Linked DNA regions of Lujinxingia vulgaris. The protein of the gene in region 1 interacts with the protein of each later gene in a pairwise test. Links are inferred from orthologs where the notes say so. Each region holds a gene or a part of one and is shown in the gene's direction. Other genes may lie near its edges.

Region 1 (7,865 bases):
ATAAAGAGGAGTCGAAGACGCGCGCGCCCGAGATGGCGAGCGAGCGCGCGGAACTAATAAACACAAAGAGCGCCGCGTCCAGCAAGGGCTGCGGGCGCTCCTGATCTCAACCTCAGGGAAGCAGCATCGCCGGGCGACTGTCCGCGCTCACGCGCGACTGCAAGGCCGGTCGCAGCCGATCGCCCAGATGCACCGGCCCCACACGCGCCGAAAAACCGCCGCTGAGACGACCAAAGCCCGGCCCCTGCAGCGCGTCGAGCGCAGGCAGGGTGCCCTCCACCGACCAGGTCGACTGCAACGCCGGCGCCAACACGTTCCAGGCCCCCACCATGTCGTCGACGCCAGCGGCGTAGAAGTAGTGGCCGCCGCTTGCGCAGGCCAGCTCCGCATACTCCTGCACCGGACCCACACGCCCGTCGGCGTCGCGCTCGGGCATGCAGTAAGACGCATCGGTCAACGTCACCGCCCCGCCCTCTTCTTCGGCATACACCGTCGCCGGGCGGCAGCGCTCATGAGGCTGGCAGCTGCTCTGATCTTCGCAGGTGGGCGCGCCGCAGCTCGCATCCTCGCGGCAGGCCTGATTGCCGCCCCACTGGCTGGGAAGATCGCGCAGGGTCGAGGCATCGAGCGCCGGATCCAGGTGCACGATCATCAGGCGCACCCCGGTGGCCTCCAGGCGCGCACGCACCACCTCGGCGTCGGCCTCGGTGTCAAACACCTGATTGGGAGTGTCGGTGAAGACGATGAGCGCCTTCTCGGCCTCGTCGTACTCCTCCAGCCCCAGGTCGCGGTCGAGCACGCGCAAAATCGCCTGATAGACGTTGGCCTCACGCGGGATCAGCGTGGGAAGCTCAGAGAGACGCGCGGTGAGGCTGTCGAGATCGCGGGTGAGGTAGTTGGAAAGCTCCCCGCCTCCGCTGGGCGTCAGCGGGCGCGTCTGCGCGCCCACATCGCCGCCGTAAAACCACAGGCTCACCGCGGCGTTTTCGCCGGTGAAACGACCGGCCAGCGAGATCAAAAAGTCCTGGATCATCTGGCGGTGGCGAAGCTCGGCGTCGGTGGCGCGCCCCGGATTGGCGCTGAGCGCCTGCGCGCCGCTCTCGTCATAGAGCGAGCCCGCCGAGACGGGCATCCGCCCGTCCAGGCTGGCGGTGTTCTGGATCAACACGCTCAACGCAAGCTCCGGCGAGCCCTCTCGCCCCAGGCTCCACTCCTGACGCACGCTGCCGGGGGTAAAGCTCACGGAGGTGGGACGCGCGCAGTAGCGAAAGGCGTCACCCACCTCGGCGGCCGTGCAACTGAGCCCCTCCCCGCAGTCCTCGGCCGTCTCACAGGCCGGCCCGGACTGCGCCAGGTAGCCCGCATCAACGCCGAGGTGGCCGGCCCGCAGCGTCTCATTGGGCCAGATCATCTCGCCGTCGAGCATATCGCCGGCGGCCACCGCCGGGCCCTCCTGGCTGAAGATCACAAAGGGAAAACGCGCCTCTCGGCTGCCCTCACACGTAAGGGGGCGGGGGGGCAGAAGTCGCAGCGCGCTTGGCCGAAGTTCCAGCCCGGGCTCGCGCGCCACATCCGCGCCACCGCCCACATCCCTGACGCCGGCATCGTTCTCCGGCGCCGGAGTACCGTCATCATCGCCGCAGCCGGCGATCATCCAGGCCGCGCCCAGCGCCAGCGCGCCGCGCATCCATCGGTCGAAAGGTCGAGTCATGGCCGCACCTTGAGCCAGGTTAGAAGAACTCCCCCGCAGGCCACGCGCGATGACGCGTCACAACCTGAGGAAGATGATCACAATCAGGAGAATCGTCGCGAAGAGCGCTACGAAGATCCACATCGAGATGCGCGTCGGCGGCGCCGGCTCCAGGCTCTCCAAGAGCGCCATATTGCGCTGGAAGCGCCGGCGCGAGTAGTTCAGCTTCGGGAAGGTATAATAGAGCGCGTCGGCGTCCTCATCGACGGTGACCTCGATATAACCTTCGGCCCCGAAATCGTTGAGCAAGCTCTGAACTTTCGCCGAGGGCAAATCGGTGCGGCTGGTCAGATACCCCAGCTCCACGCGCGGCTCGCGCGCGGCCGAGGCGATGCGCAGAAGCTCGTGCTGCTCGCGCACCTTTTTGACCCAGTCGGCGTCCTGCTTGAGGCTTGCGACCGCGCGCATAAAGGCCGGCGCCTTCTCCAGGTGGGCCTGCTCCTCAATATCGAGCGGCCCGGGCAGAAAACGCTCGGGGCGGGCGATCTCGTATGCGGCGAGTTTATCGAGCTGAATGCGCTCAACACCGTCGAGCTCTTCGATGCCTTCGAGCACCCGGGCGATGCTGTCGACGTCCATCGGAAAATAGGTCGTCACGCCCAGCACGGTCACCGGGGCCTCGTCGCGCCTGGCGAGCTCGGCGGCGACCTCCGAGATCAACTGGATGCCTTCGGGCACCGAGCGCAAGCGTTGACTGTCAGCCATAAACGAGATCCATCGGGGGAAATCCAGTGCCCGCGCCCGCGGGGGGCGGGGGCCAGAGGCGGCGCAATCTAACGATCTCTTCTCGAGTCGACAACCGGCGTTCACCTCGGGGGGCCACAGCCCGCATCGGCCGGATGATACGCCTTCGCCCCGGCCCTGTCATCCAACCCGAAGGGTGGACCCGAACGCCGGGGCCGGCCGCCTCCCAGACGCCCCCGGAGCGCGGGCCAACCACCGGGGCTGCGCCTGCCCCGGCTTGGTGATTCACCTGCGCGGAATGAGCGGGTATAGTCACACGTCTTTTAGCGCGGCTAAAGCTCCCCCGGCCGCACTGCCTGCCCGCACCCACTGCTAGAATCCATAGAGTTTTCATGAGCTTACGCATCGTCATCGCAGAAGACAGCGCGATCTTCGCCGAAGTCCTGGTCGACGTGCTCCGCGCCGAGCCGGGCATCGAGATTGTGGCCATGACCGACAACGGCGTCGACGTGGTCAACCTCTGCGAGGAGCATCGCCCCGATCTTGTGCTGATGGACATCCACATGCCGCGCCAGGATGGGCTGGCGGCCACCGAGGCGATCATGGCGCGCTGTCCCACGCCGATCCTGGTGGTCACCGCCGATCCGCACCGCGGTGGGGTCGACCTCTCCTTTAAAGCGCTCTCGGCCGGGGCGCTCGATCTGATGCCCAAGCCGCAGAGCCTGCCCTTCCCGGAAGAAGAGCGCGAGGCCCTCTTGCGCAAGATTCGGCTGCTCTCCCAGATTCCGGTGGTGCGCCATGTACGCGGCCGCAAGCGCCAGCGTGTCGAGGGGCCTCGGCGCGCCGCAAAGAGCGCAAAAACCGACGCCGCCGACCGCCCGGTGGCCGTCGTCGGGGTGGTCGCCTCCACCGGCGGCCCCAAGGCGCTGGCCCGCATCGTTGGCCAACTTCCTGCCGATTTCCCCGCGGCGGTGGTGGTCGTCCAGCACATCACCCACGGCTTCTCCACCCACCTGGCACACTGGCTCGATAACCACAGTCCGCTCACGGTGGTGGAAGCCTTTGAAGGCATCGGCCTGAAACGCGGCCACCTCTACATCGCGCCGACTGAGCGCCATATGATGCTGGAGCCCGATCTTAAACTCAGCGTCACCGAAGGCCCCCCGGTGGGCGGGCACTGCCCCAGCGGCGACCGCCTGCTCACAAGCCTTGCGCGCCATGCCGCCCCCCGGGCCATCGGCGTGATCTTAAGCGGCATGGGCGATGATGGCACCGTCGGGCTCACCGCCCTGCACCACACCGGCTGCACCACGCTGGCGCAGGACGAAGCCAGCTCGGTGGTCTACGGCATGCCCCGCTCGGCCATCGCCCACGGTGTGGTCGACAAGGTGGTGGAGCTCGACCAGATCGCCGAGGCGCTCATCCGCGAAGTCGAGGCCATCGAGCAGCGGGAGTCGCGATGAATCAGGGCCGCTACCAACGGCGCCAGGTCATCACCCAGGCCTGTGACCTCTTCGAGCGCTGGACCGGCTTTGCGCTGCGCGGCGCCGCGCCCACGCGCATCGCCGAGACCTTCGCGCGCCGCGCCGAAGCGCTCGGCTACGACGATCCCCTCACCTACGTCGAGGCCCTCCAGGACCTCTCCTCCACCGCCGCAGAGCCCCAGCGCCTGGTCAACCTGATCACCAACGGGCTCACCGCCTTCTGGCGCGATGAGCCTCAGCTCCTCGCGCTGCGCTCGATCCTGCGCAACCTCGGCGCCTCGGCCACCGCCGAGCGCCCTCTGCAGATCTGGTGCGCCGGCGTCTCCACCGGCGAAGAAGCCTACACCGTGGCGATGATCGCCAGCGAAGAGAACATCCCGGCCGACGTGTTGGGCACCGACGTCAACACCGAGTTCTTAAGCGTGGCGCGCCGCGGCCACTACGGCACCTGGAGCCTGCGCCGCCTCGATGAGACGCGCCGCGACACCTTTCTGCGCCCGATCGACGAGCACACCTTTGCCATCGATCATCCCGATCTGGAGCGGGTGCGTTTTGATCATCATAACCTTTTGCACACTGCGCCGCGCTCGCGCCGCGCGGATATGCGCTGGGATGTGATCCTCTGCCGCAACGTCCTCATCTACTTCACCCCCCGGGCCTCCGCCACGGTGGTCGGGCATCTGGCCGATGCCCTGGCCTGCGACGGCTACCTGATGCTCGGCTCCTCCGAGCAGATCCACGTGGAGCAGCTCAACACCGAGAGCCCGCGCCTGCGCGCCACCCGCCATGGCGAGGGCTTTTTGTACCGGCGCCACGAGACCAAACCCGGCCAGACCATTGAGCCCGGCGCCTGGACGTTCAGCGAGAGCGCCCTCGACGATCTTCTCGAGCCCCCCGCCCCCGAATACAGCGGACTTGATGAGCCCACCAGCGAGGTCGGTCTTAACGACACCGTCGTCGATCTGCTGGAGACCGCCGGCGCCCATATGCGCCAGGGGGAACTTCGTCTGGCGATGGCCTGCCTGGAGGCCGCCACCAGCTACGATCCTTTTGTGGTGGAAGGCCACTGCCTGCTCGGGCAGGTGCTCGACCAGCTCGACGCCGGCCACTCCGCGCTCAAAGCCTACCAGAAAGCCCTCTTTCTGGAGCCCTTTCACTGGGTGGCCGCCTGGGGCGCGGCCCGTATCTATGAGACTTTTGGCGAGCACGACGCCGCCCGCCGTGCCTGGCGACAGACGCTCGAAGGGCTGGCTGCAAGCCCCGAGCCCCTGCGCCACTCCCGGGTCATCCCGCGCCTGATTGGCCCCCTGGAAGACGCCCGCCAGCAGGCCCACCAGGACGCCCACCGCGCCCTCTCGGTGGTAAGCGAGTTGTAACTTTTTTCCTCGCGGCCGGAATGAACCCGCCCCCTCCCCGGTTCCTTCTATACCTCGGCAACGAGGTCGGAGCTGGCGCCGCCTGTCCGCGATCTCAGGCGACGCTGCTCTAACGCATGGCACCTCCTTTCGGCCAGAGCGCCCTGTCGGGATGACAGGGCGCTCTGGCTTTTCTTGCGCCACCTTTTTTCGACCCGCCCCCCCGCCCTTTGACAAGCTCCCCGGCGAAAGGCAGAGAAGGCCCTGGCGAGCGCCACGCTCGCGCCTAACTTCCCCCTCTTTCCACCCTGCGGAGGCACCATGTCGGGAGCCCTGTCCACGATCGTCTCAACGCTGCTCCAAGGCGAAACCCCGAAGCTCTCCTCCGAAGAGCTCACCACGCTTCTTGAGAGCCCTCAGGATGGCCCGGTGCTCGCCGCGCTGCTCCTCGCCCACACGCCACTTCGCGACGCCTGCGGCAAAGCCCTGCTCGCTCTCAAGGCCAATTCCCCCGACACTCCGGCGTGGATCTGGGCGCTGATCGCCTCCAATGAGCACGGCCCCCAGGAAGACGCCGTCGACGCCGCCCTCACCGACGAGGCCCAGGCCCCCACTGTGACCCGCGCGCTCTTTCTGGCCGGCGTCGACTGGTACCACGAGGCCCTCGTCGAGCTCATCGATGAGAGCGACACCGGCCTGGCCGCAGCCTCCCTGCTGGCCGCCGTCGACCCCGAGGAGCTCCTCGAAGCCCTCGAAGAGCTCGCCAGCCCCGAGGAGCTCATCACCGTGGCCCGCGCCTCGGCGCTGGCCCACGCTCCAGAACTTTTTGATGCGATCACCGAGTGGCGCCAGGAACTTCACGATGAGCTCAGCCTGGAGCAACGCGCCGCCATCGACGGCGCGCTCGCTTCGCTCGCGCCTCATCGCTTCGCTCGCCAGCTGATGCTCGGCGAGCTGGAGCGCACCTGGCTGGGCGACGACCGCGCCGTGGCCGACTTCTTGAGCTGCTACGGCCTGACCTCCTGGGTCCACACCCTGGCGGTGATGCGCACGGTGCGCGATCGCGACGGCTTCGATATGGCCGCCGCCCTGGCCACCAGCGCCGCGCTCCTGGCCTGGGAGAGCGAAGAGCTCGAAGACGAAGAGCTCCTCCTCGACGCCTCCACCCTCATCGACCGCTACCCCGCCGAGCTCGCCTTCCAGCTCGCGCTGGGCGAAGACGACAACCTCCCCGAGCTCCTCGTCGAAGTCGGCCAGCACGAGGCCCTCCTCGACCGTGGCCTTGCCTCCCCCGGCATCAGCGGACTTCCGCTGAGCGTCGCCGTCGACGACAGGTTGAGCCCCGAGCACATCGCCCGCGGCCTGGAGCGCTTCGCCACCGACCGCGCCGCCTCCATCGAAGAGCGCGTGGCCCTGGTGCACACCCTGGTGGAGATCCGCCACGCTGTGGAACTCGGCGATCTCGACCGACAGAGCGCCGGCGAGCTCATCGCCCCCTTCGCTTCCCACCCCGACGACGCGGTGCGCCAGCTCATCGCCAGCTTCGACGAACCGGACGCCTTCGCCGCTGCCAACGACTGGGGCTGCCGCGGGCTCGCCCACCTGCTTCAACAGTTCGCTCCCGGCGACGATGAGGCCCACCTCAACGCGCTGGCGCACGCCTGGTTCACCGGCCCCATCGCCCGCGCCACCATCGCGCGCGACGCCTTCATCTCCGCCCTCTTCAACGCCACCGGCATCGCCCACCCCGACGCCGAAATCTGAGGCGACGGACATCACGCACATCCGCAGGACACAAAAAAGCGGCCCCGAAATCGGGGCCGCTTTTTTGCTTCTTCAACAGATCCTCAACGCATCACAATCACTGCGCGCCGGCGCTCCCGGGCTTGGTGTTCACCTGGAAGTGACGGTAGGAGACCGACACGTAATTGATCGGCGCATCCTCCGGATCATCATCGCTGGGGCGGAAGTCCCCGAAGAACGCGATGGAGTTGGTCGACGCAAAATAATCAAAACCGTTGACCCGGCTGCGCGGCACCCACTGCCCGTCCTTAAAGACGCGCAACGAGCTGGAGAGCGGCACATCCGACAACACGTAGTTCGCCGCCCGACCGGTCGCCGCGATAATGATGTCGTTGATCGACTCCTCGATGTTCGGTGAGTCGAGTGAGTAGTAGTTGCCGCCGGTGGCCGTCGCGACCTGACGGTAGGCCTCACCATCATTGGTGACGATCGAGAAGATCGTGGTCCGCCCGGTGAAGTAGCCGATGAAGTCACTCATCAGCGCCTGCCCCTGCGGCGAGCTCAGCGAAGTGCCCTGGAAGGTCTGAGCCTCCTCATCGCTCATCATCACTGTGACCACCTCGGCGTTGGGGCGAATACGCTCCTCGGCCGGCGCCAGGTTGGTGCTCATGTACTCCAGCGCGCTGCGTGCGTTCTGAATCCCGTACTCCGAGCCGCCCGAGCTTCCGGAGCAGCCCTGACAGTCCACAACCCACTCCTCAATCTCATTGAGGAAGCTGGCCTGATCGCGGTGCCAGGCCGGCGGGCTGCGCAGCTTGCCCTCGCCACCATCCCACATGTTGGTCACAC
Region 2 (6,571 bases), on another replicon or contig:
CGGTCACCCCAAACACCCTCGAAAAAACGACCCACGGTCATTCTCAAGACGACCCACGGTCACCCAAAAACTGACCGTCGGTCACGCAAAAACTGGCACCCCAAAAACGACCCACGGTCATTCTCAAAATGACCGTGGGTCGCCTGAGAGCAAGCATTTAAGCGCTTAATCCACGCGTCCCCACCCGCCATCACTCCCTCATTTCCGCCCCCAACACCCTGCCATTTCCCACCCCATCGCACCTTGCCCGCCAGCCCCCCCAACCTTATGCTACGAGCGGCCCTGTTGCCCCTCACTCCCCGCGCACCTGCCCCGGCCTTCTATGGCAAGCGACGACCTTAAAAGCCCCTCCGACTTCTCCGACCTGGTTGACCAGGCAGAGAGCCTCGACCCCTTTGCCTGGGATGACCTTCAGGATCAGGTCATCGACGAGGTGGTCACTGTACCGGTGGTGTGTTTTCGCTGCGGCGAGGATGACTTCGCCATCGACGGGCAGGCGGTGCGCGAGATCGTCGGCCAGCTCGAGACCACGCCCCTTCCCGGCGCGCCCGGGCACATCCGCGGCATCGCGGTGTTGCGCCGTCAGGTCATCGGTGTGCTCGACTTAAGTGCTTTTCTCGAGTCACAGAACGCCGGTCCGGCCCTGGCCAGCAACACCCGCCGCACACTCATTGTCGACACCCCGCACTACACCGTGGGCCTGGACGTCGACGAGGTCACCGGCCTTGATGAGTGGCCCGAACATCTGCTTCGCGAAGACGCCCTGCCCACCACCATCAAAGGCAGCACGCGCCGATACGCCATCGGGGCGCACCCGCTGGGTGAGGAGCTCTGCGTGCTCCTCGACATTGAGCGCCTCCTCGACGACGCCGCGGTCCGATGAGCACTGCCTCCCTCGACGCCCTCTTCTTTCGCTGCGGCACCGCCACGCTCTGCGTGGAGCTCAAACTTGTGAGCAGCGTGCTCGCGCCGGAGAGCGTCTCGATGACGGTGCTCGACCCGCGCCCCCACCTGGGGATGACGCCCACCGAACACGGTATGGTCGGGCTTCTCGATCTTCCCGGCCCACCGGTGGGCCTCTACCTGGGTACGGTGCTGGGCACCTTTCCGCTGGCCCCGCGCGACCTGCTCCCCCTGCCGGGCTGGCTTCGCGGCGCGCTGCCCCCCATCCTCCGTCCGGCCGTCACTCTGCTCGACGATAAGGTTGTGTGGCTCCTTGATCTCGATACACTCAGCAACGCCCCGGCCGCTGCGATCACCGGCTGAAGGGCGCTTTGAGCCGCGCGCGGCTCTCACCTACGAAGGTCTGTCATGTTGCTGTGGAAAAAAGTCGGCATCTACATCGCCACCCTGACGCTGATCGGCGTGGGCGTGCTGGCGTTTCACGGCCACATCTTCACCGCCGCGCTGCTGCTTGTGGCCGGCGTGGCCACCATCGGCTTTACGCGCCAGTCGCTCGCCCCTTTGAGCGACATCACCGCGGTGGTCGAGTCGATCGCCGAAGGCAACCTGCGCTCGGCCCACCTCAACGCCGATCCGCACAGCGAAGTCGGACGACTGGCCGGCGCCACCAACCGCATGCTCGACGAGCTCAACGCCATCAGCCGCCACGCCGACGAGCTGGCCGCCGGTCGCATCGGCGTCATCGAACACGAGGCGATGCTGCTGCGCTCGGGAAAACTCTCCGACGTCGATCTTCCGCTTCCCCGCGGCGCCGGCAAACTCGGACGAAGTTTTCACAGCCTCACCAACCAGATGCGCCGCCTCACCGTGCAGGCCCGCGTCATCTCCCGCGACCACCTGACCTCGCCACTCCTCGATGAGCGCGTCCCGGGAGAACTTGGCGAGGCGTTTGGCGCGATGGTCAAAAATCTGCGCCAGCTCTCCGAGCGCGCCCGTCAGATCGCCGAAGGCGACCTCACAACCACCACCGCCGAGAGCGAGGGTGACTTAAGCTCGGCCTTTAACCAGATGGTGCTCAGCCTCAACGAGCTCGTGCGCGAGATCGTCTCCACCGCCCTCAACGTCTCCACCGCCGCCGAAGAGATCCTGGTGGTGCTCCGCGACCAGGAGCTCGCCGCCTCCCACCAGGCCAGCAGCGTCGAGGAGACCCAGCGCACCATGGAGACCCTGCTCTCCTCGGCCCGCAAGATCGCCGAGAGCGCGCAGACCGTCTTCAAGTCCGCTGAAAAAACCCAGGCCAACAACCGCACCGTCGGCGAACGCATTGGCGAGTTGAAGTCGCATACGGTGCGCATCACCGAGATTCTGGAAGTCATTAAAGCGATTGCCGACCGCTCCGACCTGCTGGCGCTCAACGCCAGCCTGGAGGGCATGCGCGCCGGTGAAGCGGGTAAGGGCTTTGCGCTGGTCGCCGCCGAGATGCGCCGCCTGGCCGAGAACATTAAAGAGTCGGTCAGCGACATCAAACTGCTCGTCAGCGACATCCGCGAATCCTCCCTGGCCAGCGTCATGGCCACCGAGGAGGGCTCGCGACTCTCGGAGCGCACCACCGAGACCTCCCTGAAGATCTCGCTCATCACTCAGCAGCAGCAGTCGGGCACCGAGCAGGTCACCCAGTCGATGGACGAGCTCTCGCACCTTATCAATCAGGGCGTCGCCGGCACCCGTCAGGTCACCACCGCCGCCCGGGAGCTGCACAACGCCTCGGAGAGCCTGCGTCATATCGTCGAGAAGTTCCGGGTCATGGAGACCGAGGCCTCCTCGCCGAAACGCCCCACACGCACGCCAACTCGCACCATCCCCGGCCGCGCGACCAGCCCGCTGCCCTCCGTCGACGCCAGCAAAGAGCTTCCGCTTACAGCTCCGGCCGACCTCTCCCGCGAGATCCCCGCCGACCGCTCCACAGAGCTCCCACTCTCAGCTCCGGCCGACCTCTCCCGCGAGATCCCCGCCGACCGCTCCACAGAGCGCGAGGCCACCCGCTCTCGCCCGCTCCGCAAGGCCTCCCGCAACCAGATCGCGACCCCGGTGGGCTTCAACGGCAACCTCTCCGACGTCCCCACCGACCGCCAGCCCCGCCGCGCCGTCGAGCTCGCCGCAAAGAGCGCCCAGGAGACGCCCACCATCGAGTTCAGCGCCGCCATCGCCGAAGACGACGCCTTCTTCCAGGATCTCCTCGACGCCCGCGATGAGGCCGCCGCAAAGGCCGACTCCGAGGCTGACGACGCCCCCGCCGACCGCTCCCGCGAGTTCGACGCCATCGCCCGCCAGCTCGGCGCTGACGAGAGCGAGAGCGAGGCCGAGAACGCGCCCGAAGGCGACGACGTCCACGCTAAAAACACCTCGCCCGTCCTCGGCGATGAGGAGTCGGAGCCCTCATGAGCTTTGGCGCCCTGATCGAAAAATTCCGTGCGGTGGCGCTCGAGCGCCTCGAACGCATGAACGCCCTGCTCGTTAACCTGGAGCGCACCCCCGACGACCCGGAGGCCGTCGAGGAGATCCTGCGCGAGATCCACACCCTTAAAGGCGAAGCCAAAATGATGGGCTTTGCCGACGTCAACCTCGTCGCCCACCAGACCGAGCACCTCCTGCTCGACGATCCCTCCGGTGCCCACATCACCCAACCTGAGCGTGTCGAGCTGATCTTTGAAGGCCTCGATCTGATGCGCGCGCTCATGACGAAATCCGCCGGCAACGCCACCCAGAGCCTCGACCTCTCCGGCTTCGTCGACCGCGTCAATCACCTGCGCGACGGCGCTCCCGCAAAGATCAATCCCCACGATCCGGCCGCTCAGAATTCGGCGGCGCCCTCCCCCGCCGACACTCCCGCTGCAGCCCCGAAGGCGCCGGCCGAGATCGACGAAAAACCCGTCTCAGACGCGCCCACCGCCGACTCGCAACCTGTTGATTCCAAAGAGGAATCCAGCAGAATCAACGCTCCCACACCTGCACAAACGCCGGCCGCCGACACCGCGCTCGCCACACCGCCGAGCGCGCCGTCCACACTGGCGCCGCAGGCCACCCAGCCCACCCGCGCGCGCATCGGCGCCGGCAACGAGCGCGAGCTGGAGTCGGGCGCGCTGCGTATTCAGACAACCACCAACCTGCGCGTCGACGTCGAAAAGCTCGAACGCCTGGGCGAGCTCGCTGGCGAGGCGCTCTTGATGAGCCGCCGGGTGGGGTATCGGCTCGGAGAACTGCACGGCATCCGCCAGGATCTGCGCGCGATGCTCTCCCAGCTCGAAGGCCAGCTGCCCAAAAGCCACACCATGGCGCTGCGCAACCTCAACCACCGCCTCGACGCCTGCGAGACGGCCCTGCGCGAGGAGAGCTACCAGGTCAACGTGCGCGCCTCGCAGATCGACGACCAGACCCGCTACATGCGTCACGTGCCGCTCGCGCAGGTCTTAAGCCACTACCCGCGCGCGGTGCGCGATCTGGCCCAATCCCAGGGCAAACGCGTGCGCCTGGTCGACACCTTCGGCAACGTCGAGGTCGACCGCGCCATCCTCTCCGCCCTCTCTGAGCCCCTGCTCCACCTGGTGCGAAACGCCGTCGACCACGGACTGGAAACCCCCGAGGAGCGCAAAGCCGCCGGCAAAGAGCCCGAGGCCGAGATCGAATTGAGCGCCGAGTACGTTGGCGACTCCATCCGCGTCGTGCTCTCCGATGATGGCCGCGGCATCAACCCGCAGATCATTCGCAAAAAAGCCATTGAACGGGGCATCCACACCGCCGAATCCGCCGCGCGCCTCTCCGACCAGGAGGCCATCGCGCTGATCTTTGAAAACGGCTTCTCCACCCGCGACTCCGTCAACGACGTCAGCGGCCGCGGCATCGGCATGGACGTGGTGCGCCGCCAGATCTCCAAGGTCGGCGGGTTTATCGAGATCGAGAGCGAGGTCGGCCGCGGCACCACCTTCACCCTGCACCTTCCGGTGACCACGGCCGTCAACTCCGTGCTCGTCTTCACCCTGGGCGAGCGCCAGTTCGCGCTGACCGCCAAAGATGTGGAGCGGGTCATCGATGTGGGCCGCGAAGAACTTCGCCGCGTCCATGGCGCGGTCTGCGTGCCGGTGGGTGAGCGCCTCATCCCTCTTCTGGACTGGACCGCCCCGCTGGGGCTGGCCGAGCGGGGGCAACCCCCGGAGCGCTTCAGCGTGCTGCTCGTGCGCAAGGGCGCGCGCCGCGTCGCCGTGTGGATCGACCGCGTCCTTGGCGAGCGTGAGGCCATCAGCCGACCCCTGGGCGACTTTTTGGCCGGCGTGCGACTCTGCCGCGGTGTCGCCCTGACCGACTCCGGCGACGTGGTGCCCCTTCTCAACGTCGTCGACCTGATGGAGCGCAGCGAGCATGACTCGCGCTTCGATCTCGAAAAACCCCGACGCCAGCGCTCCTTTACCGCGGTGCAGGGAACCCGCGCGCTGGACATCCGCACCATCCTGGTGGTCGAAGACAGCGAGGTCACCCGCACGCTCGTCACCTCAATTCTGCGCGGCGAGGGCTACCGGGTGCTCGAGGCCGACGACGGCCACTACGGCCTGGAGATGCTCGGTCGCCACCGCGTCGATCTGGTGCTCACCGACATCCAGATGCCCACGATGGACGGCCTTCAGCTCCTCCAGCGCATCCGCACCTCCGAAGATCACGCTCGTCTCCCGGTCGTCATCCTCACGACCCTGGGTGAGCCCGCCGACAAGGAGCGCGCCATGCGCCTGGGCGCCAACGGCTACCTGGTCAAACTCGACTTCCAGGAGAAAACGCTCCTGGAGACGGTGCGCCGCTTCCTCTGAGCGCAAAAAAGCCGGTGCGAAGTCCGCGCCGGCCGCCATGCCCTAAACTCTTGAATTCAAAAGACTTTCAGGCAACCTCGCGCTGGCAACGCACGATGGCCTGCTCCACCTCGGCCGACTTCGGGGCGCGGCGCAGGTAGTCGAGCGCCTCCTCGTACTCCCCCATCTCCGTGGCGCTCACGCCCAGGATGGTCCAGACGCGGTTGAGCATCTTTTCGGGCATCTGCCCCGAGGCGCGCATCTGATGGCAGACCCGGTAGGCCTCCCGCCAGTCCTCATCGGAGAGCGCCGCCTCGGCCTGGGCCAGAAGCTCCTGATGAAAGTCCGAGGCGGTCGCCAGGCTGCGCCCGCTGCGACGCCCCACCAGCGACTGCCCCGTCTGCAACATGCTCATGCAGCTCATCACCACCATCACCGCAAAGATCGCGATGAGGAAGCTGCGAAAGATCAAAAAGCCCACGATCGCTGCCGGGATCGCCACAAAAATGCTCACATTAAGCGTAATGCGACGCGCGCTCTCCTCGTCTTTGAAGCGGCGCAAAATCAGATGAAACAGCTGCCCACCATCCAGCGGCCACATCGGAATCAGCAGGTTCACCAGGCTCCAGCCGATGTTCACAAAGAGCAGCGCCGCCACAAAAGTCGCGCTCCAGGTTGAGGCATAGGCGACCTGCGGCGCGAAGGTGGCAAAAAGATAGACCAGCCCCCCGAAGATCAGGCCGGCGGCCGGTCCGGCGAAGACCACCCGTGCGTCTTCCCCGTCGGTGTTGGCCTCGCGCTGCATCATGCAGAGCCCGCCAAAGCCGTGCAGCAGC

The links.
Region 2: the proteins of cheB (region 1) and FRC98_RS15925 interact in binary tests that used the Escherichia coli proteins (3 or more experiments, as listed by UniProt). The link is inferred for Lujinxingia vulgaris from one-to-one orthologs.

What each region holds. Positions count from the first base shown.
Region 1 is NZ_VOSM01000009.1:34,275-42,139, forward strand. The notes cover bases 1,991-4,861. They hold cheB (chemotaxis-specific protein-glutamate methyltransferase CheB), read left to right. Parts: upstream 1,991-2,826; coding sequence 2,827-3,897; downstream 3,898-4,861. Other genes in these bases: FRC98_RS16070 (hypothetical protein), read right to left, coding at 1,991-2,455; FRC98_RS16080 (CheR family methyltransferase), read left to right, coding at 3,894-4,861. In the rest of the region: FRC98_RS16065 (vWA domain-containing protein), read right to left, coding at 113-1,711; more of FRC98_RS16070, read right to left, coding at 1,769-1,990; more of FRC98_RS16080, read left to right, coding at 4,862-5,294; FRC98_RS16085 (type 1 periplasmic-binding domain-containing protein), read left to right, coding at 5,595-7,037; FRC98_RS16090 (hypothetical protein), read right to left, coding at 7,135-7,865. UniProt on the Escherichia coli protein: Involved in chemotaxis. Part of a chemotaxis signal transduction system that modulates chemotaxis in response to various stimuli.
Region 2 is NZ_VOSM01000008.1:200,302-206,872, reverse strand. What follows is about bases 2,942-6,048. They hold FRC98_RS15925 (hybrid sensor histidine kinase/response regulator), read left to right. Parts: upstream 2,942-3,341; coding sequence 3,342-5,756; downstream 5,757-6,048. Other genes in these bases: FRC98_RS15920 (site-2 protease family protein), read right to left, coding at 5,824-6,048; FRC98_RS15930 (methyl-accepting chemotaxis protein), read left to right, coding at 2,942-3,345. In the rest of the region: FRC98_RS15940 (chemotaxis protein CheW), read left to right, coding at 323-883; FRC98_RS15935 (hypothetical protein), read left to right, coding at 880-1,266; more of FRC98_RS15930, read left to right, coding at 1,312-2,941; more of FRC98_RS15920, read right to left, coding at 6,049-6,571. UniProt on the Escherichia coli protein: Involved in the transmission of sensory signals from the chemoreceptors to the flagellar motors. CheA is autophosphorylated; it can transfer its phosphate group to either CheB or CheY.